Regions from separate parts of the Nonomuraea mangrovi genome, predicted to be linked through region 1. Evidence: riboswitches for the same ligand, from Rfam matches in the RefSeq annotation. Region 1 holds a riboswitch; each other region holds the start of a gene.
The links. A riboswitch is a leader RNA that binds a small molecule or an ion and turns the genes downstream of it on or off. The one in region 1 is predicted to bind cyclic di-AMP.
Positions count from the first base shown of each region.

Region 1 (5,744 bases):
CCACGAAGAAGATGGCGAGGATGAGACCCAGCACGAACCAGAAGATCCCGAAGATCACACCGTCGACGATGCGGGCGACCAGGCGCTGCCACCACTCGGCGAGCGGGGCGGGCGCGCCGGGCGGCTGCACCCCTGCCGGCGCCCCGTAGGGCTGGCCGTAGCCGGGCTGCCCGTACGCGGGCTGCTGCTGGCCGTAGCCGGGCTGGGCGTAGGGCTGCTGCTGGCCGTACGGGGACTGCTGGCCGTAGCCGGGCTGCGACTGGCCCTGCTGGCCGTAGTCGGGCTGACCGTAGGAAGGCTGCTGGCCCGAGGACGGCTGCTGCTGCCCGTAGCCGGGCTGCTGGCCGTAACCAGGCTGCTGCTGCCCATAGCCGGGCTGCTGCTGGCCGTGGCCGGGCTGGCCGTACTCGGGCGGCTGGCCCGAGGATGCCTGCTGACCGTAGCCCTGCTGCTGCCCGTAGTCGGGCTGACCGTAGGAAGGCTGCTGGCCCGAGGACGGCTGCTGCTGCCCATAGCCGGGCTGCTGACCGTAGGAGGGCTGCTGCTGCCCATAGCCGGGCTGCTGCTGGCCGTAGTCAGGCTGGCCGTAGGGCTGCTGCCCCGAGGAAGGGGCCTGCTGCCCGTAGCCGGGCTGCTGGCCGTAGGAGGGCTGCTGCTGGCCGTAGCCGGGCTGCTGACCCGAGGACGCGGCCTGCTGGCCGTAGCCCTGCTGCTGGCCGTAGCCGGGCTGGCTGTAGCCCTGCTGACCATAGCCCTGCTGCTGCTGGCCGTAGCCCTGCTGCTGGCCGTAGTCGGGCTGGCCCTGGGACGGCTGACCGTAGCCGCCGCCTTCATGGCGGTAGCCCACGATCGTCACGTCAGGATCGGGCTGCTCGCCCGGGCGTCCTGCGTTCTGCTGACCGTATCCGGAATTGTCATCAGGTTGATCCTGCGGATACGGCGGCTGTCCGGTGCTCACCGTGTCACCTCGCTTCGATGGCGCATGTGGCACATGTCAGGACACATGCTTGCTGTTGCCCAACGTATCGACATGAGTATCAACAATCACCTTTCCTCTTGGTCAACGCCATAGTCAACTGCTTCCAGATGGAGCAGCATCCTGGTGTTGCCAAGGGTGTTGGGCTTGACATGCTCCAGATCCAGAAACTCGGCCACACCCTCGTCGTAGGAGGCCAGCAACTCGGCGTAGACCTCGGGTGACACCGGTGTTCCCTGGATCGGGACGAAGCCGTGCCGGGCGAAGAAGTCGACCTCGAACGTCAGGCAGAAGACCCTGCGGAGCCCCAGGTCACGGGCCGTTCCCACCAGCGCGGTAACAATACGGTGACCGATGCCTGAACCTTTGACGGCGGGGTCGACCGCGACCGTGCGAATTTCGGCGAGGTCCTCCCAGAGCACATGGAGCGCGCCGCAGCCGACGACCTGGCCGCCGCGCTCGGCGACCCAGAACTCCTGGACGTCCTCGTACAGCGTGACCGTGGCCTTTTCCAGCAGCTTGCGGCCCGCGCCCGCGTAGATGTCGACCAGGCGCCTGATCGACCTGACGTCCGGCGTGCGGGCTCGCCGTACGACGATCTCGGTGTCCTGCATTGTGCGCTCGACGACCTGCTCCATGGCCCTTCAGCGTACCTAGCTCGTTTCGGCCCACCCTTAACTACCGTCACATGACGCACTGTAGCGAGGCGGGCACGCTATGCATCTCTGCACGACAAACCCGACAAACCTTCGCGAAACTCAGTAAAGGCTTTGCAATCCCCTGGTCGATCGGGCTTTTGCGTGATCTGCCCGTGATCCTTTGGATGCGCATCCTCTACTGGATTGGCAGTTCTGGTTGAGCACGAACCTTGCTTGCACTAGTGTCCACCGACGATGTCCCCCACGCGGCCAGGCGTGGAGACACGCCTAATCCCCCACAAGGGGAGCCGGGGACCCGCCGGCGGCCGCCCAGCCGTCAAGGGGTGAATCCGAGCTCGGGCTCGGTAGGGCTGCTCCGGCCCGAACCCGTCAGCTAACCCGGTCGGCGACTACGAGAGGAGCTGGTTGGTGAAGCGCAGGCGCATCCGCGAAGGGGAGTCGGCGGGCGAGCACGCCCGCCCCCACGAACCCGGTTCCCGCCGGAAGCGGTTCGCGATCCTGGGCGCCGCGATGGCCGTTCTGGTCCTCACCACGCCTCTCGGCTCGGCCATGGCCGACCCCAAGCCGTCGCTCAGGGAGCTCTCCAAGCAGGTCGAGAAGCTCCACAACGACATCGAGACGCTCACCGAGCAGTACAACGGGCAGCGCGAGAAGCTCAAGAGCGTCAAGAAGTCCGCGGACAACGCCAAGAAGATCCTGGCCACCAGCGAAGCCGATCTGGCAGCCAAGCGCGCCAGGGCCACCCTCCTGGCCGAGAGCACCTACATGTCCGGCGGTTTCACCGACGGCCTCGCCTTCGCCAACGCGACCGATCCCGGCGCCTTCCTCGACGCCGCCGCCACCTCCTTCGCCATCAACCAGCAGCAGGGCCAGGAGGTCAAGGAGCTCGCCGAGTCCATCGCCGCCGCGGAGAAGGCCAGGGCGACGGCCAAGACGCGCCTGGCGGAGGTCCAGAAGCTCGTCGACGACCTCGGCGGCAAGCGGGACAAGATCACCTCGATGGTGGCCAAGGTCGAGAGCAGCCTGTTCAGGCGGGCGATCGGTGAGGCGGGACGGCCCGGCACCCGCGCCACCAAGGTCAACCTGCCGATCATCGGCAGCGGCAAGGCGGCGGAGGCCGCACGCTGGGCGCTGACGCAGCAGCTCAAGCCGTACGTGTGGGGGGCCGAAGGTCCCGGCTCCTACGACTGCTCGGGGCTGGTCATGGCCGCCTACCAGCGCGTCGGCATCAGCCTGCCGCACTACACCGGCGACCAGTGGACCGCGGGCACGCACATCACGCGCGAGGAGCTGCGCCCGGGTGACCTGGTCTTCTTCTACAGCGACCTGCACCACGTGGGCATCTACATCGGCGGCGGGATGATGGTGCACGCGCCCCAGACCGGCGACGTCGTCCGGATCGCCACGATCGGCAACAGGCCCTTCGCGGGAGCCGTCCGCATCGCCGACTAGCCGGGAGCCGCTCGCGCCGGAACCGGATGGAGGCCGTACGCGAGACGCAACCGCGCCGGCTAGATGAGTCTTCGGCGCGCCGCCCAGGCCACCGCCTCGATCGCCGTGGCGACGCCGATCCTGTCGCAGATGACCCGCAGGCGGCGGCGGACCGTGCGACCGCTGATCTCCAGCGTCCTGCCCACGCGGTCGACCGTGACGCCCTTGGCCAACTCCGCCAGGAGTTCCAGGTCGTCCTGGCTCAGCACGACTCCGTCGTCGGTGAGCACATCCATCGGGAGCCCTCCCCCCAACAGCACAACTCGGCGACGTCTCGGCCCGAGCAAGCTGCTCGTCTCGCAGACGGTAAACGCATACGGGAAAGGTCGTCAAGGTCGATTCGTGCGGCGCTTGACGGCGGCTATTGACTTGATCGTTTCTATATGAAGAACTCGCATGGCGTGTGGTGCGTAGAACGGTCCACAACCGCCTAACAGGAAACTGTCCTTATCCGGAATTTCGCCCCGATTGTTCGCCGTCCCGTTGGGCGTCATAGTGTTCGCGGGCGAGCTCGACATCCTCGATGTGGCTCTCGGCCCATTCCTTGATCGCCGCCATGAGTGGCAGCAGGCTCGTTCCGAGTGGCGTCAGCCGATAATCGACCCGCACCGGCACCGAGGCGGTCACCGTTCTGGAGGCCAGGCCGTCCCTTTCCAGTCCGCGAAGCGTCTGGGTCAGCATCTTCTGACTCACACCCGCCACCGTCCTGGCGAGATCGCTGTAACGCAGCGGCCCATTGGCGAGAGCCGTGAGCACCAGACTGACCCATTTGTCACTAAGCGCGTCGAGCAGCTTCCTTGAAGGGCACTGCGCGATATAGGCGTCATAAGCCTGCTTGGCCTCGGCGCGGCGCTCGGCCGCCGTCATGGTCGCCAACGGGGCTCCTTCGGGTGGGTTACGCACTTCCAGGTGCCTTCTTACCAGAAGAGAGCAGCTCTCCCTAGGGTCGGCGGCATGACGACAATGCGTGCGCTCATCGGCGGTTCAGGCTCGCCCGAGCTCATCGAGGCTCCGATCCCTCAGGCGGGCAGCGGCCAGGTGCGAATCAAGGTGGCGGCGGCGGGGGTGAACCTGTTCGACCTCGCGGTCGCGGCGGGAACCCTCGTCGACTACGGCGTCGCCCGCAGGCTCGCCTCCTACGGGCTCGGCTTCGACGCGGCAGGCGTGATCGACCAGGTCGGCGAGGACGTGGCCTTCACGCCCGGCCAGGAGGTGATCGCCCTCGTCGGCCGGCTGGAGCTGCCGACCAAGGCGCAGGCGGAGTACGTGGTGGTCGACGCCCACGCGGTCGCGCCCGCGCCGCAGGGGATCTCCGCCGTCGAGGCGGCCACGCTGCCGCTCAACACGCTGACCGCGTGGCAGGCGCTCGACAGGGCGCGGCTGGACCAGGGCAGGACCGTGCTCGTCACCGGCGCCGCCGGCGCGGTCGGCGGGTTCGCGGTGGAGCTCGCGACCGCCCGCGGCCTGCGGGTGGTGGGCGCGGCCGGGAGGGACGACGAGGAACTGGTGCGGGGCTTCGGTGCGGAATGGTTCGTCCCGCGCGAGGAGGACCTCGGGGAGGGCGTCAGGCGGCGGGTGCCCCACGGGGTGGACGCCGTGATCGACGCCGCGGTGACCGGCCTCGCGGGGCTGAACGCTCTACGCGACGGCGGCACCTTCATCACGCTGACGGCCGGCGTGGCACCCGTCGCGCTGCGCGGGACCGACGTGGCGACCGTGTTCTTCAGGGAGGAGCCGCGCCAGCTCGCCGAGATCGCCCGGCTCGCCGGGCTCGGCAGGCTCACCGCCAGGGTCGCCGGCACCTACCCGCTGGAGAAGGCCGCCGACGCGCACGCCCGCCTGGCCGCGGGAGGCCTGCGCGGCCGCCTGGTCCTCACACCTTGACGCGTCACGACGCGTGTCCGGTACGGCGAGAGCCGCTCGCCTGCCGTACCCGGTCCCTCGCGGGAAGCCCGTGCGGGACCGGGGCAGAGGCAGGGTCAGTGGGAGGGCTTGACCAGCGGGAACAGGATCGTCTCCCTGATGTTCTTGCCGGTGAAGGCCATGATCATCCGGTCGATGCCCGCGCCCATGCCACCCGTCGGCGGCATCGCGTACTCCAGCGCCTGGAGGAAGTCCTCGTCGAGCTGCATCGCCTCGAGGTCGCCCCCGGCGGCCAGCACCGACTGCTCGGTGAGCCGGCGGCGCTGCTCGATCGGGTCGACCAGCTCGGAGTAGGCCGTGCCGAGCTCGGTGCCGAATCCGATCAGGTCCCACTTCTCGGTGAGCAGCGGATCGTCGCGGTGCTGCCTGGTGAGCGGCGAGGTCTCCAGCGGGTAGTCCATGACGAACGTCGGCTGGATCAGCGTGTGCTCGACGAGCTCCTCGAAGAGCTCCTGGACGAGCTTGCCCTGGCCCCACTTCGGGTCCCAGTGGATGTCGCGCTTGTCGGCGTACTTCCTGACCTGGTCGAGCGGGGTCTCGGTGGTGATCTCCTCACCGAGCGCCGCGGAGACCGACCCGTACAGCGTGATGCGCGGCCACTGCGCCAGACCCAGGTCGATCTCGACGCCGTCGTGGACGACCACGGTGGTGTCCAGAGCGGCGACGACCGCCTTCTGGTACATCCGCTGCGTGAG
Region 1 covers NZ_JBHUFV010000035.1:122,944-128,687, forward strand. Annotated here, with positions in the region: gene ACFSKW_RS24540 (RDD family protein) at 1-958, opposite strand, end outside; gene ACFSKW_RS24545 (amino-acid N-acetyltransferase) at 1,045-1,614, opposite strand; cyclic di-AMP (ydaO/yuaA leader) riboswitch at 1,890-2,038, shown strand; gene ACFSKW_RS24550 (C40 family peptidase) at 2,044-3,087, shown strand; gene ACFSKW_RS24555 (LuxR C-terminal-related transcriptional regulator) at 3,147-3,362, opposite strand; gene ACFSKW_RS24560 (winged helix-turn-helix transcriptional regulator) at 3,574-3,993, opposite strand; gene ACFSKW_RS24565 (NADP-dependent oxidoreductase) at 4,081-5,010, shown strand; gene lysX (bifunctional lysylphosphatidylglycerol synthetase/lysine--tRNA ligase LysX) at 5,106-5,744, opposite strand, start outside.

Region 2 (5,744 bases), on a different contig from region 1:
TTCGCCCGCGCTGTGCGACTGGTGCGGCGCGGTGATCTCAGCGGGGGCAGAGCTGTACAGCATGGCGCTCGACTCCTCCGTGATCCACGCCAGCAATCCCAGGTTCGACGGCAGACGTTTCCTGACCGCCTGTACCCATGAGCACCTGGCCGCCCTCGACGAGCACTACCGCCGCAGACCCTTCGTCGACGAAGAGCTGTGGGCGGGGAAGATCGCCAGAGCGATGGACAGCACGGCCGAGCCGCTGACCCTCGCGGATCTGGTCGACGCCACCGGCTTGAGCCGGGAGCAGGTCGAGCGATCCATGGCATGGCTCGAAGCCCAGATCCATCGGCTGCGCCATCGATGACGCCCCGCCTGCCGCCGCGGCAGGCAGGTCACCACCGCACCGGCACTTCGGTCAGTTCGCCGCTCAGGACGTTGTTCCCTCAGCTCCTCCACCCCCGCAGTCGCCGTAGCGGGGAAACGGGCAGTGAGCTGGGAGAAGAGCACCTGCAGCTCGATCCGCGCCAGGGCGCTCCGATGCAGTGGCGCGGGCCGTGGCCGAATGTGCGGCGCGGTGCGGTCCGGGCCGGGCCCTCGGACACCGTCGCGTCGTGGCTGGCCGCGCCGGTGTCCAGGAGCACCGGTTCTCCCCCGCGTACGCGTACGCCTTCGATGTCGAGGTCGGTGCGGGCGTAGCGGGGGATGCCGCTGCCCTGGCCGCGCGCGCAGGCTCTCCTCCACGGCTGGGTCGATGAGGGAGGGGTCGGCGACGAGCGCCTGCCGTCGGTTGGGGTCGGCAGGCAGCCACAGCGCCCATCCGCGACCTCGTCCACGGCCTCACGGCGGCCTCCCGCGAGGTCGCCGAGCGAAACCTGGCCGAACGCATCCCGCCGGGCCCATGGCGTTCGTGGGCGTCGCGCCTGCTACACACCCCCACCCTGGAAGCGGTCATCGCCTGGCTCGACGCGGGCAGGCCCGACCTGGCCGACCCCGCCGATTCAGCCGCGCGGATCGGCGAGGCCGTCCACGGCGTGATCGCCGCCGCACAGGGCGTGAGCCCGGACGAGTGAGCCGAGGCCCGGCGTGGCGTCCGCCGTGCGGCTTGGCGTGGTGCCCGCCGTGCGGTTTGGCGTGGCATGCGCCGTGCGGTTTGGGATGGCGTCCGCCGTGCGGTTTGGCGTGGTCCGCCGTGCGACTCGGCGTGGCCCCCCGCCGCAGGGGGGCGGCCATCCGCTGACCCGGGTAGCGGAAGAGGGGAAGGAGGGGAGCGCATGGGAGGTCTCACCCGGCGGGAACAGTCCGTGGGTTCCGCCGCCGGCACGGTGGCCGGCCTCATCTGGGGCCTGGCCTTCCTGATACCGGTGCTGCTGCCCGGCTGGAGCCCGGTGGCCGTGACGGTCGGCAGGTACCTGGCCTACGGCCTGGTCTCCCTGGTGCTCTTCGCCTTCGGCGGGCGTGTTCTGTGGCGCCTGCTGCGGCGGCACTGGCGGGTGGCCCTGGCGTTCGCGCTGACGGGCAACGTCCTGTACTACCTGCTGCTCGTCGTCGGCATCGAGCTGGTCGGCGCGCCGGTCACCGACATCGTGATCGGCTGCATCCCCGTCACCGTGGCACTGCTCGGCAACGCGCTGTCGGGGGCCTACCGGTGGCGCTCGCTCGTCATGCCGGTGACGCTCGTGGCGATCGGCCTGACCGTGGTGAACGCGCTGGAGCTGGGTGGGGCCGCCCCCACCGAGGACCGGCCGCTCGGGCTGAAGGTGCTCGGCCTGCTGGCCGCCGTGGGCGCCGTCCTCCTGTGGACCTGGTACGGGCTGGCCAACGCGCGCTTCCTGAGCCGCCACCCCGAGGTGCCGGGCGGGGGCTGGTCCACGGTGATCGGCCTCGGCACGGGGGTCGTCACGCTGGCCGGCCTTCCTGTGGCCGCGCTGTCGGGCGAACTGTCGCCCGTTTCCGGCCCGTCCGGGGAGAGTCCGGACCTGGCCGCGTTCGTCGTCGCCGTGCTCGTGCTGGGTGTCGTGGTGTCATGGGCGGCCACGGGCCTGTGGAACGTCGCCTCGGCCCGGCTGTCGCCCACGGCCGCGGGCATGCTCATCAACGTCGAGACCGTGGCCGGGTTCGCCTACGTCTACGCGGCACGCGGCACATGGCCGCCGCTCGGCCAGGTCGTCGGGTTCGCCCTGATCCTCATCGGCGTGCTCAGGGTCGTCCGGCTGCCCACCACAGGGGGAAGACCGGCTGAGACCCGGTTCGGCCGCGCCGTTTTCCTCTGACGCGATGTCCTCTGGCGTGACGTTCCTCTGGCTCGACGGTCCTTTGACTCGACGCTCGTGAGCGCCGGGACGCCTGGATCGGCGACGCGGTGGCCGCGACGGACGCGGCGCGCCGCTGGACCGCATCGAAAGGGGTTCGACGGAGGGGGGACCTGGCCGGAGACGCCGGTCAGGGGCAGCCGGAGACGGGAGGGGAAGGTGTCCTGGACCCACCGCGACCGGACGCGTGTCGTCGGGGGGAAGGCCGTGGGAGGACACGGCACGTGCGGTTCGTGCCGTCGGGGGGAGGGCCGGGGAAGGACACGACACGTGCGGTCCGTGCCGTCGAGGGGAGGCCGGGGGAGGACACGTGTGGTCGGAAGAAGGTGGGGGAGGGGGCCGGCCGCTGGAAAGCGGGAGAGCCAAGGCGCCCTGCGTGGCGAGGCCCTGACGGCGGCCGCCCCGGGTCCCGTGGTGGGCCCCCGTTACCAGGAGACGTGCCCGATGAGTCGTGGTTCGATCATCGGGCCGACCTGGCAACAGGGCCGGGGGAGTGCGGCGGAATCGTCAGCCCGAGTAGGTGGGGTAGCCGTAGCCGACGACCTGCGACGTGGGACGGACGCGCTGCTCGACGACGCCGTTGCCGGTGTTGCCCTCGATCGTGGAGATCGTGCCGTCGCCGTTGCCCTTCTCGACGAAACCGACGTGGTTGATGTCGTCGAGGCTCTTGCTGCCGCTCCAGGAGAAGAAGACGACCGCTCCGGGCTTGGGGGTCTGGCCCCAGCGCTTGTTGGCCTTGAACCACTTGGCGTGAGTTACGGTGTAGGCGTCCCAGCCGACCTGCGGACGGGCGCCGGTCTGCTCGCCGACCCAGGAGACGAACATCGCGCACCACGCGGCGTTGGCGTAGGCGGTGACGCTGCCGCCGTCCCTGGCGACGGTCTCCCTGGCGCGCTGCGAGTTGACGTACCAGTTCTGGAACTTGGTGCCGCCGCCCGCGGCGTTCTCCTTGATACCGATCTGCTTCTTGGCCTCGGCCAGAACCGCGGCAGCGCTCGGCATGGCCTTCGTCTGAGCCTTGCCGGCGGCGCTGACCCTGGCCGCGTCCTCCTTGGGCGCGCCTGCGAGGGCGGCTACCCGGGGGCTGTCGGCAAGCGGGAGCTTGTCGGCCTGCGCGATCTGGGTGGGTACGAGCGCGCCGGCGATGACGACTGCGCCCAGCGCGGCATGCGCGTAGTTGAGCTTGGGGGCACGGCTACGGCTGTGCTTTGCCATGTGAAGGGGAACTCCTTGCTAGCTTCCTGCCGCTTACCGGGTTAGCTGACGGGTTCGGACGCGAAGCTGCCCTACGGCACGATGTGCCGATTCACCCCAGAGAGATTGGGTCCCCGGTTCCGCGTGGTGCGGATTCAGCGGTCACAGGTGAACCTGTGATGATTGCAATGTCTGGCAATGTCCGGATTGCCCGGTATATGCCTTGAGTGAGCCTAAGGTAATACATGAGGCAAGTAGCTTACAAATTGATAAAGGTCCGTCGATCATCTACGGTCAGGACATGTCGCCACAGGACCTGTTCAACAGGGGGCTGCGGGAAGACGGACACCGTCCGGACGAAGCCCGGCGATGGTATCTCCTGGCGATCGAATCGGGTCATCCCGCGGCCGCCCAGCGGGCGGCCTTCAACCTGGCGCTGATCGAGGACGAGAGCGGCCATCTCGACGAGGCTCGCCACTGGTACGGCAGGGCCGCCACACCCAGGGCGCAGTTCAACCTCGGCGTCCTGGAGGACTGCTGCGGCAACACCGAGGTCGCGCGCCGGTGGTACACCAAGGCTGTCGAATCGGGCCACCCGGAAGCGGCCCCGCGCGCCATGTTCAACCTGGGCCTGCTCGAGGACAGGGAGGGCAGGCCGGAGCGGGCCCGCGCCCACTTCCTCATGGCCGCGGGGTCGGGGCACGAGGAGGCCGCCGCCCGCGCTAGCGAGCGCCTAGCCTGATCCGCGCGTCCTCCAGCATCCGCATCATCGCCAGACTCTCCTCCAACGGCATGATCGCGCTCTCCGTCCTGCCCTCGGCCAGTGCCAGCCGTACCTCGCGCACCTCTTCGGCGTAGCCGTTCATGGCCGGGTCAAGAACGAGTTCCTCGGGCTCGACGCCGGGCCCTGAGAGCAGGATCCGCTGCGGCGCCCAGAACGGCGCGGCGATGTCGGCCCGCAGCTCCGTCCCGACCACGGTCGCGGTGTTGGCCAGCGGGCTGAGCAGGGACGTGTCGAGCAGCGCCCGCGCCCCGCCCTCGTAGGTCAGCAGCGCCCCCACCTCGGCGTCGACGCCCGAGGGGCCGAGCGATCCTGTGAGATGCGTCTCAGCCGGCTCGCCGAGCAGCAGCTGCGCCAGCCCGAACGGGTAGATCCCCAGGTCCAGCAGGACTCCGCCGCCCAGCGCGGGATCCCACAGCCGATGCCGCTCCTCGTACGGCATGACGAACCCGAACGACGCCTGCACCGAGCGCAGCGCCCCGAACCGCTCCTCGGTCAGCAGCCCTCTGATCAGCGGGTTGAAGCGCATCCACATCGCTTCCATGAGGAACACGCCGGCCTGCCTGGCCAGGTCCACCATCCGCTCGGCGTCGGCCAGGCTCGCCGTGAGAGGTTTCTCACACAGCACGGCCTTGCCCGCCGCGATGGCCGCCTCGGCCACCTCCAGGTGCTGGGCGTGCGGGGTTGCCACGTAGACCACGTCCACCGCCGGGTCCTGGCACAGCTGCGCGTAGGAGCCGTAGGCCGACTCGGCCCCCAGCGTCGCCGCCAGCTCGGCGGCCCTGCCCTGGTCGCGGGAGCCCACGGCGGCGACCCGCATGCCGGGCTCCGCGGCGATGACCGCGCCGACCGTCCTGGCGATCCCGCCCGTGGCCGCGATTCCCCAACCCAAGTCACGCATGAGAGTCCTCTCTATCGGTGATCGATCTTCCCATCACCCCGGACACGCGTACGGCCCGCGCCCGGGGCGCAGGCCGTGGCCGACGGGCGGGTCAGCCCATCCAGTCGAAGGTGGCGGGGTCGGGACCGAGGCGCGTGCCCCTGTTCAGCGCGCCGATCGCCGCCATGTCCTCGGCGTCGAGGGTGAAGTCGAACACGTCGATGTTCTCCCTGATCCGCGAGGGGGTGACCGACTTGGGGATCACCACGTTGCCGAGCTGGATGTGCCAGCGCAGCACGATCTGGGCTGGCGACTTGCCGTGCTTGTGGCCCAGCGTGGCCAGCGCGGGGTCGTCGAGCAGCCCCCTGCCCTGGCCGAGCGGGCTCCACGCCTCTGTCAGGATGCCGTTGGCCTCGTGAAAGGCGCGCAGCTCCGCCTGAGGGAAGTGGGGGTGCAGCTCGATCTGGTTGATCGAGGGGACGATCTCCGTCTCGTTCATGAGCCGCTCGAGGGTCTCGATCGTGAAGTTCGAGACGCCGATCGCCCTGACCCTGCCCGCCCTGTAGAGCCGCTCCAGCGACTGCCACGCCTCGAC
Region 2 covers NZ_JBHUFV010000033.1:1,069,898-1,075,641, forward strand. Annotated here, with positions in the region: gene ACFSKW_RS23355 (hypothetical protein) at 1-349, shown strand, start outside; gene ACFSKW_RS23360 (DMT family transporter) at 1,257-2,255, shown strand; gene ACFSKW_RS23365 (CHAP domain-containing protein) at 2,802-3,509, opposite strand; cyclic di-AMP (ydaO/yuaA leader) riboswitch at 3,525-3,659, opposite strand; gene ACFSKW_RS23370 (tetratricopeptide repeat protein) at 3,790-4,230, shown strand; gene ACFSKW_RS23375 (Gfo/Idh/MocA family protein) at 4,211-5,170, opposite strand; gene ACFSKW_RS23380 (aldo/keto reductase) at 5,262-5,744, opposite strand, start outside.
Region 2: linked by a shared signal. The riboswitch ahead of ACFSKW_RS23365 (CHAP domain-containing protein) and the one ahead of ACFSKW_RS24550 (C40 family peptidase) in region 1 are both predicted to bind cyclic di-AMP.

Region 3 (5,744 bases), on a different contig from region 1:
CCAGGAGGTCCTGATGGCTGAAACACCGGCGGAACCCGAGCCCATCGAGGCTCCCGAGGATGAGCTGAAGCGGAAGTTCCGCGAGGCGCTGGAGCGCAAGAACAACGCGCACGCAGACTCGGTTGCGGGCGGCAAGGGAAAGGATCCCTCGAAGATTCACGGCGCCCACGGTCCCGCCTCGAGCAAGCGGACCTTCCGTCGTAAGAGCGGCGGCTGACGCCTCAGGTTCCAGGGAGGGTACGGCGCATGCCGTACCCTCCCTCTCTTTGTGTTGCCTGAAACGATTCACCATCGAGTTGAGCTGCGGTGATGTGGTTCGGCGATAAATATGAGAAACATTCTCAATTGCCGCGTGGCGGAATAGCCTTGCCACTCGGATGGGCTTTTTCGCTCCTCTGGCTATAAATATCCATAACCGTGATCTCGCCCTTTTTCGGGGCGGCACGTGCTCCTCCTACGCTGTCCCGGTCAGCGCGATGGTGAGGGAGGGTTCGTGCTGGGACTCGATGACTGCCTGGCCGAGGTCATGGCCATACCCGGCGCCCTCGACGCGATGGTGGTCGACCACATCAGCGGCATGGCGGTGGCCGCGAGCGGAAGCGAGGGCCTCGACGTCGAACGGTCGGCGGCGGCGCTGAGCGAGGCGCTGCGCCACACGACGGACGGGCTCGCCCAGAGCTCCCCGGATGGAACGATCCGCGTCGACGAGATGCTCGTCACCACTGACAAGGGCCACCACCTGGTGCGCCACCTGGTGTCGCCGTTCGAGGGGCCGCTGGTCCTCTACGTGCGGCTGGACAAGGAGCGAGCCAACCTCGCCCTTGCCCGCTACCGACTGCAGGCCATCTCAGGACAGTTGACCAAGTGACATGCCGGTACTGGACACGCTGCTCGCCGGGCTGGCGAGGCAACGCTCGACGGGCGCCCTGCGGGTGGGGCGGGCGGGCACGATCTTCATGGACGCCGGACGGGTCACCTACATGGAGTGCGCGGACACACCGAGGGCCGAGGACGTGCTGATCGCCAGCGGCAGGGTCTCGGCTCCCGCGCTGCGCAGGGCCCAGCGAGAGGGCGGCGGCGCGCGCCTGGTCGAGGACGGCATGGTCACCAAGGGCGAGCTGCAGCACTGCGTGCTCGGCGCGGTGCTCGACGCGGCCTACTTCCTGTTGCCCGTCACCGGGACCAGGCCCAAGTTCCGGCCGGGGGAGCGGCACTGGCTGGGCTCCCACTGGTACTTCGAGGTCGAGGAGATCGTCCGCGAGTGCGGGCGGAGGAGGGCTCAGTTGACGGGGATCTGGCCGTCGGCCGACGTGGACACAGCGCCCGTGGCGCCGGTCAGGCGGCTGCCCGGCCATCGCGTCGTGCTGAACGACCTGCAGTGGGAGATCCTCGTCCACGCCGACCGCGCGGCCACCCCACTGGAACTGGCGATGAAGCTCGGCAGACCCGGTTACGCGACGCTGCTGGCCGTACGCCGCCTTGCCGCGGCGGGGCTGCTCGCACGTTCGGAGGGCATGCCGCCGCCGCTGCCCAGGCGGCTCGGCCGGGACGAGGAGTCGCGGCCGCGGCCCGACCCCGACGCTCCTGCCCTGCCACTCGGGCCCGTGGTGACCGCGGACCCGACCGACATCAACCTGCTGATCCGGCTGAAGAAGGCGCTGGAGGAGCTGTCGTGAGGTTCCCCTCACTCAGAAGGAGGCCACCGGTGGAGCTGCGGGACGAGGTGCTGAGAGAGATGGTGCTCCTGCGTGAACGCACTCCCGACGTCAGCGGGAGCATCGCCTGCAGCGTGGACGGGCTGACCATCGCCAGCGACCTGACGGGCGGCAACGTCGAGCAGACGGCGGCGCTCTCGGCGGCCCTCCTCGCGCTCAGCAAGCGCATGGCCATCCTGGCAGGCAAGGGCGCCCTGGAGGAAACCCTCATCTCGGGCACCGCGGGCTTCGCCGCCTTCTACGCGGCCGGCCCCACGATCGTCCTCACAGTCCTGGCCGACCCTGGCACCAACCTGGGGCTGCTGCGGCTGGAGGGTCGCAAGACGGCGGCGAGTGTTGCCGCCATCGCATCGCGAAAGTGACTCACATCCACACGGAGGAATGCATGGCGAGCATGGACGTCTCCCTCAAGGAGATGATGGCGATCGACGGCGCTCTCGGCGCCGTCGTGGTCGACTACGGCAGCGGCATGGCCCTGGGCGCCCTGGGCGGCTCCAAGGACCTGGACCTGCAGGTGGCCGCCGCGGGCAACACCGAGGTCGTCAAGGCCAAGATGCGCACGATGGACTCCCTCGGCCTCAAGGACACCATCGAGGACATTCTCATCACGCTGACCGGCCAGTACCACATCATCAGGCCGATGACCGGCAGGGGCGGCAAGGGACTGTTCCTTTACCTCGCGCTGGACCGCGGCAGGGCGAACCTGGCGATGGCGCGGCACCAGCTGCGCTCGATCGAGGAGAAGCTCGAGGTCTGACGGACCGCGCCCCGTGTCCGCGGCGCGGCGGACACGGGGCGTGCCGTACGGCCTGGGCCGCGCCCCTCGCGCCGTGCCGAATCCGGCGTTCGACCATGACTCTTCCATGATTTTTGACTTCTGATCGATTTACCATGCCGGACCCCGTGAAACCCGTTGTTTCGCAGGGGTTTTCGTGTCTTCTGGGCCTGTCGATTCGTGACGATAAAAGGTAGATCTTCTTTCCGATTCATGGCTTTGCTTTTGCCTTTGGGGTGGTTTGCGCCTAGAGTCCATTGCGTTACCGACCGGTGACGTGCCCTTCACAAGGAAGAGCAGGCTGGTCGGCGCCGAATCCCGCGAACGCGGGAACCGGGGACCCATCTCTTTGGGGTGAATCCGGCCCAGTGCCGGTAGGGCATCTCCACGCCCGAACCCGTCAGCTAACCCGGTAGGCGAGATGGAGAGGACCACACTCGTGTACTACCACCCCCCAAACTGAGCGGCGCTTTCCCCCGCTTCTTCGCGCTCTCCTTTGCGTAGCGACTGTTAGGCCCATGCCCGGCTACGCCTTTGCCTGATCTTCATTCGAGCGCGGATTGCCCATTCCCTCGCACAAAGGACTTTCATGACCCGCCGCTTTGGCATGCGCGTTTCCGCCCTGCTCGTCACCACCGCCCTCGCCGTAGGCACCGGTGCCGCCGCCGCTCTCGCCGAGCCCTCCGGGCCCGACATCAGCCAGGTCACCCAGCAGCGGACCCTCCTCCAGGGGTCCACCACCGCCTCCTACTACTGGGACGACGCCTCCGGCCGCGCCGGTGACACCGGCCTGCCCGCCAGTGGCATTCCGATGCGCAAGGGTCTGATCGCCAGCCCGAGCTGGCCCCTCATGACCGAGGGCTACGTCGTCTACAAGGGCAAGAAGGCCCCCTTCTTCGTCGGCGACCGCGGTCCCGGCAACCCCTCGAACAACGGCATCATGCTCGACCTCGACGCCAAGACCTTCGCCGAGCTCACCGGCGGCAGGTTCAACTCCGACACGCTGGGCGTGGACGGCATCGGCGGCGAGGGGCACATCAAGATCCAGTACGTCATCACCAAGTGGGGCAACGGCGTGGGCAAGAAGAACCACCCCGTCGCCTTCTCCACCGGTGCGTGGAGCCGTAAGGACAGGAACCCGGCCAAGCCGCCGGTCGACCTCCTCGCCCTCGCCAAGGCGAAGAAGGCCGAGGAGGCCAAGAAGGCCGAGGCCAAGCGGATCGCCGCGGTGAAGGCCGAGGAAGAGGCGCAGGGCGGCGCGTCCGTCCAGCCCGCCTCGTTCGACACGGGCGCCGCCACCACCACCGCCGCCCGTACCGAGACCACGGACGAGAACGGCCACACCGGTACCGCTCTCGCCCTCATCGGCGGTCTGGCGATCGTCGGTGGCGTCGGCTACCTGGGCCGCGGCCACCTGCGCAAGGTCGTCTCCCGCTAGGCCCTTGCCGCCACGCGAAACAGAATGGGATTCTGTTTCGCATGACGCTCAAGGCGCATGCCAACGGTATCGAGATCGCCTACGACACCTTCGGCACCCCCCGTGACAGGCCCCTCCTGCTGATCATGGGACTCGGATCCCAGCTGGTCCACTGGGACGACGAGTTCTGCGAACTGCTCGCCGGGAGGGGCCACCACGTCGTCAGGTACGACAACCGCGACGTGGGGCTCTCCACCCATTTCTCCGAGGAGGGCGTGCCCGACCTCACCCCGGGCGCGGCGGCGCCCTACCTGCTGAGCGACATGGCCGACGACGCGGCCGGCCTGATGGACGCCCTCGGCTGGCCCGCGGCCCACGTGCTGGGCGTCTCGATGGGCGGCATGATCGCTCAGGCGCTCGCCATCGCGCATCCCGGCAGGGTGCTCACGCTCACCTCCATCATGTCGACCCCCAGCCCCGACGCGGGGCCGCCCACCCCCGAGGCGACGGCCGCGCTGTTCTCCGCTCCCGCTCCCGACCGGCAGGCCGCGATCGAGCGGGCCCTGGAGGTCTGGACCGTGATCGGCTCACCCGGTTACGAGCTCGACCGCGAGCGGATCGCGAAGCTCGCGGGCCTGGCCTACGACCGCGACTACGATCCCGCGGGGACCACCAGGCAGCTGGCCGCCATCCTGGCCTCGGGCGACCGTACCGAGGGGTTGGGCCGCCTGCGGATGCCCGCCCTGGTGGTCCACGGCGAGGCCGACGTGCTGGTGCAGGTCTCCGGCGGCAGGGCCACGGCCGCCGCGATCCCCGGCGCGCGGCTGATGACCTTCCCCGGCATGGGCCACGATCTGCCCCGCCCGCTGTGGGAGCAGATCATGGACGCCGTCACAGATCTTCAAGAGCGCTCTTCAGTCGCCGCAGCAGACTGAGGTCGGCCGGCTCGTGCCGCACCTCGGTGCCGGGGGGCTTGGCGACGCGCTTGGGCAGCCCTCGCTCGCGACGGGGCTTCACCAGCAGGTCGGCCGCCGCCAGCTCCCGTACGGCGAGCAGCACGGTGTACGCCGTCGTGTCCAGCCGCCTGGCGAGCTGGAGCGGCGTCGCGCTGCCGTCGGCGTGGACCAGGACCTCCCACTGGCGGTCGGTGAGCGTGACGCGCTCGCCCGGCAGGCGGGGGACGGGCACCACGGGCGCGGCGTCGAGCTCGTCCGAGGGCCAGACGTCGTCCAGCTCCGTGCTCCTGCGCCCGCACTCGGCGATGAGCTCGTCGACCTCGAAGTGCCAGTGCGGGCCCAGCCAGTGGCGCTCGCTCGGCTGGAACTTGGGCCTGGTGTTGTCGATCCCGAACAGCACGAGCGCGGCGTCGAGCACGACCCTGCGCAGATGCTCGGCCAGCTCCTCGCGCGTCAGCAGGCCCTCGCCGAACAGCGGCTCACCGCCCTCGCGGCGCGCCACGGCCCTGTCCAGGTCGGCGGGGGTCACCCGGCCGCCGCCGGTGAGCAGCTCCTCGATGCCAGGCGTCTCGGCGCTCTCCATGTAGGTCACCTTGCCCTCGAGCAGGTAGACCACGCCCGCCCTGCCCACGCGCAGGGCGCCGGACGAGCACACTCCCGCCAGCCCGGCGAGGAGGCTCTCCAGCGGACGCACCGAGCCAGGCTATGAAGGCTCGAGCCGGACCGGAAGAGACCGGTGATGGATATCTTCATCCCGGGCGGAGAAAAGCTGCCCCGGGTAGGAGAGATCACCGTGCGTGGTCGGCGGCCTCCCTGCTGCTGAGAATCCTGCCGATGTTGCTCTCCGCCCACCGGGCGACCGCGGCGACCGGCTGGTGCAG
Region 3 covers NZ_JBHUFV010000047.1:86,359-92,102, reverse strand. Annotated here, with positions in the region: gene ACFSKW_RS30475 (DUF5302 domain-containing protein) at 14-217, shown strand; gene ACFSKW_RS30470 (roadblock/LC7 domain-containing protein) at 494-868, shown strand; gene ACFSKW_RS30465 (hypothetical protein) at 870-1,676, shown strand; gene ACFSKW_RS30460 (roadblock/LC7 domain-containing protein) at 1,706-2,077, shown strand; gene ACFSKW_RS30455 (hypothetical protein) at 2,101-2,472, shown strand; cyclic di-AMP (ydaO/yuaA leader) riboswitch at 2,790-2,924, shown strand; gene ACFSKW_RS30450 (hypothetical protein) at 3,080-3,928, shown strand; gene ACFSKW_RS30445 (alpha/beta fold hydrolase) at 3,970-4,842, shown strand; gene ACFSKW_RS30440 (hypothetical protein) at 4,799-5,557, opposite strand; gene ACFSKW_RS30435 (winged helix-turn-helix transcriptional regulator) at 5,652-5,744, opposite strand, start outside.
Region 3: linked by a shared signal. The riboswitch ahead of ACFSKW_RS30450 (hypothetical protein) and the one ahead of ACFSKW_RS24550 (C40 family peptidase) in region 1 are both predicted to bind cyclic di-AMP.

Region 4 (5,744 bases), on a different contig from region 1:
CCTCATGGTGTTCACCGGGTCCCTCTACACCGGCGTCTTCGCGGTCCTGTCGGTTCTCCGGCTCCGGGCGGAGGAGGTGCGCGGCCGTCTCGGTCCAGTGCTGGCCGGGCCGACCGGCAGATCGACGTGGCTCGGGTCGTCCCTGCTGGTCTCCGCGCTCGCCCTGGTCGTCCTGCTGGCGGTGTACGGTCTCGCGCTCGGCGCCGGCGCCGCCGCGTCGAGCGGCGACCCCGCCCTCGCGGGCGAGGTCGTCCGGGCATGCCTGCTCCGCATCCCGGAGGTGCTGGTGCTGCTCGCCGTACCCGCCGCGCTGCTCGGGCTCGCCCCGCGGGCCATCAGCGCGGCCTGGGTCGTGCTCGTGTACAGCGCGTTCGTCCAGATCCTGGGGCCCTACTGGGGGGTGCAGGGATGGCTGGTGAACACGTCGGTGCTGTCCCACCTTCCCTGGCACCCGTTGGGGGCGTTCGCCCCGGTGGCCACGGTGGTCCTGGTCGCACTCGCCGCGGCGCTGACGGCCCTCGGTCTGTACGGCATGCGCCGCCGCGATCTCACCACGGGCTAGGCAGGGGATCGCCGCCGCCGAGGAGCCACAAGGTCGTCGCCGGCACGAACGCCGGACAGCCCCGGCGGGTCGGCGAGCGTCCATGGCTGTTCGATGGTCATGCGAGGGCGCCGTCGTCGAGCGCCCGCGCGGCTTCGACGGGCGCGTAGGCGGCGAGCGCGGCCACGAGGCGGCGGATCTCGTTCAGGGCCGTGCGTGGAAGACGAGCGAAGCGGGCGACGTCGAGCTCGTTGGCGATGGTGAGCACGGCGAAGTCGACGAGGTCGGCCTCATGGATCGGCGTGATGTCGCCGGTGAAGCGATCACGGACGGGAAGCGGTTGGCGCCCGAGGTCGCGGTAGGTGTGGGATCGGTTACAGGCGCCATAGAGATAGACGAGCGACTCGGCATCGGACCCGATGACGCGTTCGAGCCGTCGCCGCTCCGTCGTCGCCATGAGCGCGTGCGGGAACCCGTCGGTGCCGTAGGTCGCGTGGCAGATGGCGGCCAGCTGGGTACGTGGCGCGGCGGACCACGCCACGGTGAGGGCGTGCACCCTGTGCAGGTGGGCGAGCAGCGTTCCACCTGGGTGGTCGAGCCGGTCGGCGCCCAGCGAGCGTTGCAGCGCGAAGGCACGACGGGCGGTCGTCCCGGTGGCGAGCCACGTCGACGCGCGGTCCGCGACGATGCGGGCGAGCTCATCGGGAGCATCACGAGCTACCAGGTGACCTGCGGCAGGCACCTGAGAGACCGTGACCGCAGGGTTGGCGGCGCGGAAGCGCTCCACCTCAGCGTCGATGAGCGGTGAGCGCGGCCCGCCACGAACGAGCAGGATCGGCAGCTCGATCTTCGCGGCTGTCGCCAGAAGCTCGGGACCGCGTTCGAGGATGTCCTCGACGAGCTCGGCGTGGATGTGGCGGAGGCCACGGGCATCGAGCCAGGCGCGAACCCGATCGGGATCGGGATCGGGTACGACGTCGACGAGCACCAACCCGGCGACATGTCGTGCCGCGCGTGGGTCGGCGAGGGCCGCGATGGCGGCCAGCCCGCCGAGGGAGGCGCCGACCACGACGACCGGTGCCGGCTCTCGGCAGATCATCGCGGTCACGTCCTGCTCGATGGCCCGCAGCGTCGTTGCCCGTCCCGAGCTGTCGCCGTGACCGCGCAGGTCGAAGGCCACGGTCCGGAGCCCGGACAGGGCGAGCGCCGCCGCGACCGGCGTCCACACACCGCGACGTTCGGCTCCGGCGTGGAGCAGGATGACGGTCGGACCGATGCCGGTGGCCGTGCCTCGCAGCGTCACGTCTCCTCGGGCGAGGGTGACTTCGGTCATCGCTGGTCGGAGCCCGGCTCGTCCCGGCGCCTGCCGCCAGGGACGGCACCGAATCGTCGAGCGAGGCCCTCACGGGAGGCCGGAACCTCGTTCCCTCGCGACGTCGTGAGGTCGACCACAGGCATGTCCGCACCCCTTACCTTGAGCTGTCAAGGTACGATACGACCCGCTGCCTTGGCCGGTCAAGGTAAGGTTGGAGTCGTGGGGACACGCCGTACACGAAGACCGCCTGAAGAGGCTCGCCGGCTGATCCTCGACGCCGCGGCAGCGCTGCTCGCCGACGGAGGCGTCGCGGCGGTCCAGGTGCGTGCCGTCGCCGCCCGGGTCGGCATGACCGACGCCGGCGTGACACACCACTTCCAGAGCCGCGACAACCTGCTGCGCGAACTGCTTCGACACGGTGGACGCCAACTGAGAGCCGCTGTGCAGGACGTTCTCTCGTCGTGGCTGGAGCAGGGCGCCGACCTCCTGGAGCTCGTCGAGTCACTCGCAGGTCTGTACCGGCAGGGCTACGGCGAGCTGGCGGTCGCGCTGCATGCTGCGGGCTGGCGAGAGCATGGCGACGGGATGCTGAACCCGGTTGTCGACGCACTCCACAGGCTTCGGCCGTCCGCGGCTTCGACCGAGGACACGCGGCTCGCGGTCGCGGCCCTCCACCAAGCGATGGCGATGGAGCCTCTCTACGGGAGTGCCTTCCGCCGCAGCGCCGGCCTCACCGGCGTCGCGGCGAGCGACCCGACCGCGCAGCTGCGCTGGTGGACGCGCCAACTCCACCTCGCGCTCGACCTCGAACCGTCCCCGCTCCGACATGACCGGGGACGCTGAGTCAACGGACGCGGCTGGGGCGCGGATCGAGCCGGTTCCGCCTGCTGGCGGTCGGTGTCGCACCTTGCCGGCTCGGTGCTGCGATCACCGCGCGTACAAGCTCATCGTGAAGGCCGACTGGGACAACATCTGGAACGACGGCTGGGGGTCGATCGCCGACGCGTAGCGGATCGGGCGGGAGCGAGTGTGGAGTATTTGCCCCTTTTGTGCAGTTTGGCTATTTTTAGTGCATTGTGCAGCGAGCCGTCGACTCGTCCGTTGCCATTGCATTGCCCGGACCGCGCGTCTCCTGAGGCTCATCCGCAGGACGACACTCGGCCGCCGAATCCGTATCCACGGAACCGGGGACCCACTTCCCTTGGGGTGAATCGAACGCCGGCTCAGCCGCGTCCGTAGGGCACTTCCCAGCCCGAACCCGTCAGCTAACCCGGTAGGCGGCATGGAAGCTAGGAGCACAACCCCTTCATGCCCACGTACCTCAAGAACCGGCTGGGCCGCGCGCTGCTCGGCGTCGCCATCACCGCAGGCGCCGTGACCGCCGTCGCCCCTGTCGCACAGGCCGCCCCACCGGCCGGTTCGGTCGTTTCACCGGCTCCCCGTGCCCACGTTCCCGCCCCCTCCGCTGACGCCCCCGCGGTGCTCGGCCGTGCCGCCCATGTGATCGACGCCAAGACCGGCAAGGTCTACTTCAGCAAGAAGGCCGATCTTCGGGTCCCGGTGGCCAGCATTACCAAGGTGATGACCGCCTACACCGTGTTGAAGCAGGCCAAGCCGACCGACGTGGTCGAGGTCACCGCCAAGGACGTGCGTTACGCGTCGAGGGGCGGCGCCTCGGTGGCGTACCTGCGCGCCGGTGACCGGCTCACCGTGGAGGACCTGCTGTACGCCCTGATGCTGCCCTCCGGCGCGGACGCCGCCCACGCGCTCGCCCGCACGTACGGGCCTGGTGTCGACGCGTTCACGGCGAAGATGAACGCCAACGCCCGCGAGCTCGCCATGAAGGACACACTGTACGTCAACGTCGACGGGATGCCCGCCAAGGGCGGCGGCTACTCCACCGCACGCGACCAGGTGCGGCTCGCCCAGGCGGCGCTGAACAACCAGTTGATCAAGAAGGTCGGCTCCACCCGGCACCGCTCGATCCCTGAGACGGCGGAGCACCGCGCCTACTCCTGGCGGAACACGAATCGCCTCCTCCGCACGCCGGGCACCATCGGCCTGAAGACCGGATTCACGCGCGCCGCGGGCTACACCCTCGCCTTCGCCGCCGACCGGGACGGCCGTCAGCTGGTCGGCGTGCTTCTGGGAGAGAGCAGCTCCAGCCGCCGCTTCGAGACCGCTCAGGCGCTCCTCGACTGGGCGGCGACCAGCAGGCAACCCTGACAACTCGACAGCAGCTTAACCGGCGGCCTGCAGCTGGAATTGCAGGTCGGAGGCGCCTGGCGACTCCAGGACCGAGACCGCGATCAGGCCGGCGGCTGCGGCAAGGCTCTCGAATCCTGAGCGGGTGTACCAGTGCAGTACCCAGGGGCGGTCCACGACGGTGCTCTCGCCGTCGCGGCACCGCTCGTAGCGCAACACCGTCGTCTGCGTCCGCGCGGAATCGCTACGCTCCTCGGACACCACCGAGACCCGCAACTCTGCACCGTCGTCCGCTGTAGCGGTGCGCACCCGGCCGATCCGTTCGGCAGGTGTGGGCGATGGGACGAACAGCGGCACCAGGGCGGTGCCGCCCACGGCGAGATGGTCGCGGATGCGGTGAAGGGCGGCCAGAGCGATGGAGTCGTCGGGGAGCAGGTTGAAAGTCGGCCCGGCAAGAAAGATCGCACGGTAGCGGCGTGGCAGATCGAGCGCCTCCATGCGCTGGTGGTAGACGACGACATCGACGCCTTGCTTCCGCGCCCGGTGACGGCACCGCTGCAGCATGTCCGCCGAGGAGTCGACACCCTCGACGTCGAGGCCGCGCCGACGCAGGTCGAGCAATGGATCGCCGTCCCCGCACCCCAGCTCCAGAGCCGGGGAACCAGCCTCTTGGACGAACGCCGCGTAGGGCTCTGGATCTTGGGCCACGGACTTCAGCGGCCCGTATAACTCGGCGACGATGCCTGTATAGAAATCAGCAGGATGCACGCCCGCACCTTACGCGTCAGCCGAATGCCCGGCGACATCATTTCCGGCGTCTCGCCACCCGCTCACCACGACGACGTCTCAGTGTTCGTGGTCGCGCGGGTTTGCGTTCGAGCGCGCTCGAAACCATAGCGTTCTCGCCATGACGACACAGACCTGGATCATCACCGGCGCGTCCCGCGGTTTCGGGCGCGCACTGGCGGAGTCGGCGCTCGCGGCGGGCGACAACGTGGTGGCGGCGGTGCGCCGGCCCGAGAGCGTGGCCGACCTGGAGGCCGCGTACCCGGACACCTTCCTGATCGCGAAGTTCGACGCCCGCGACGTCGCCGCGGCCGCGGACCTCGTGCAGGGCACGCTCGACCGCTTCGGGCAGGTGGACGTGCTGGTCAACAACGCGGGCCGGGCCGTGGTGGGAGCGGTTGAGGAGGTCAGTGACTCGCGGTTGCGCGAGCTGATGGAGCTGCACCTGTTCGGCCCCGCAGCCCTCGTCCGAGCGGCGCTGCCGGCGATGCGGGGCAGGGGCACGGGGACGATCGTGCAGATGAGCAGCCAGGGCGGGCGCATGTCGTTCCCCGGCGTGTCGGCGTACTCCGCGTCGAAGTTCGCCCTCGAAGGCTGGTCCGAGGCCCTGGCAGGGGAGGTGGCGCCGTTCGGGATCCGCGTGATGATCGTCGAGCCCAGCCGGTTCAGGACCGACTTCAACGCGGCCGACGTGCTCGAGTTCGCCGAGGCGTCCGAGACCTACCGCGACCTGCTCGCCGCCGTCCGCGCGGACATGGCGGGGACCGACGGCCTGCAGGAAGGCGACCCGGCGCGGGCGGCCGAGATCATCGTGTCCCTCGCGCACAGTGACGAGGTGCCGCTGCGGCTGCCGCTCGGGCGCGAGGCGGTCGAGCGTATCTCGGGTGTCTACCGGCG
Region 4 covers NZ_JBHUFV010000007.1:29,538-35,281, reverse strand. Annotated here, with positions in the region: gene ACFSKW_RS05640 (ABC transporter permease) at 1-562, shown strand, start outside; gene ACFSKW_RS05635 (alpha/beta fold hydrolase) at 660-1,874, opposite strand; gene ACFSKW_RS05630 (TetR family transcriptional regulator) at 2,076-2,699, shown strand; cyclic di-AMP (ydaO/yuaA leader) riboswitch at 3,009-3,151, shown strand; gene ACFSKW_RS05625 (D-alanyl-D-alanine carboxypeptidase family protein) at 3,165-4,082, shown strand; gene ACFSKW_RS05620 (class I SAM-dependent methyltransferase) at 4,098-4,829, opposite strand; gene ACFSKW_RS05615 (SDR family NAD(P)-dependent oxidoreductase) at 4,969-5,744, shown strand, end outside.
Region 4: linked by a shared signal. The riboswitch ahead of ACFSKW_RS05625 (D-alanyl-D-alanine carboxypeptidase family protein) and the one ahead of ACFSKW_RS24550 (C40 family peptidase) in region 1 are both predicted to bind cyclic di-AMP.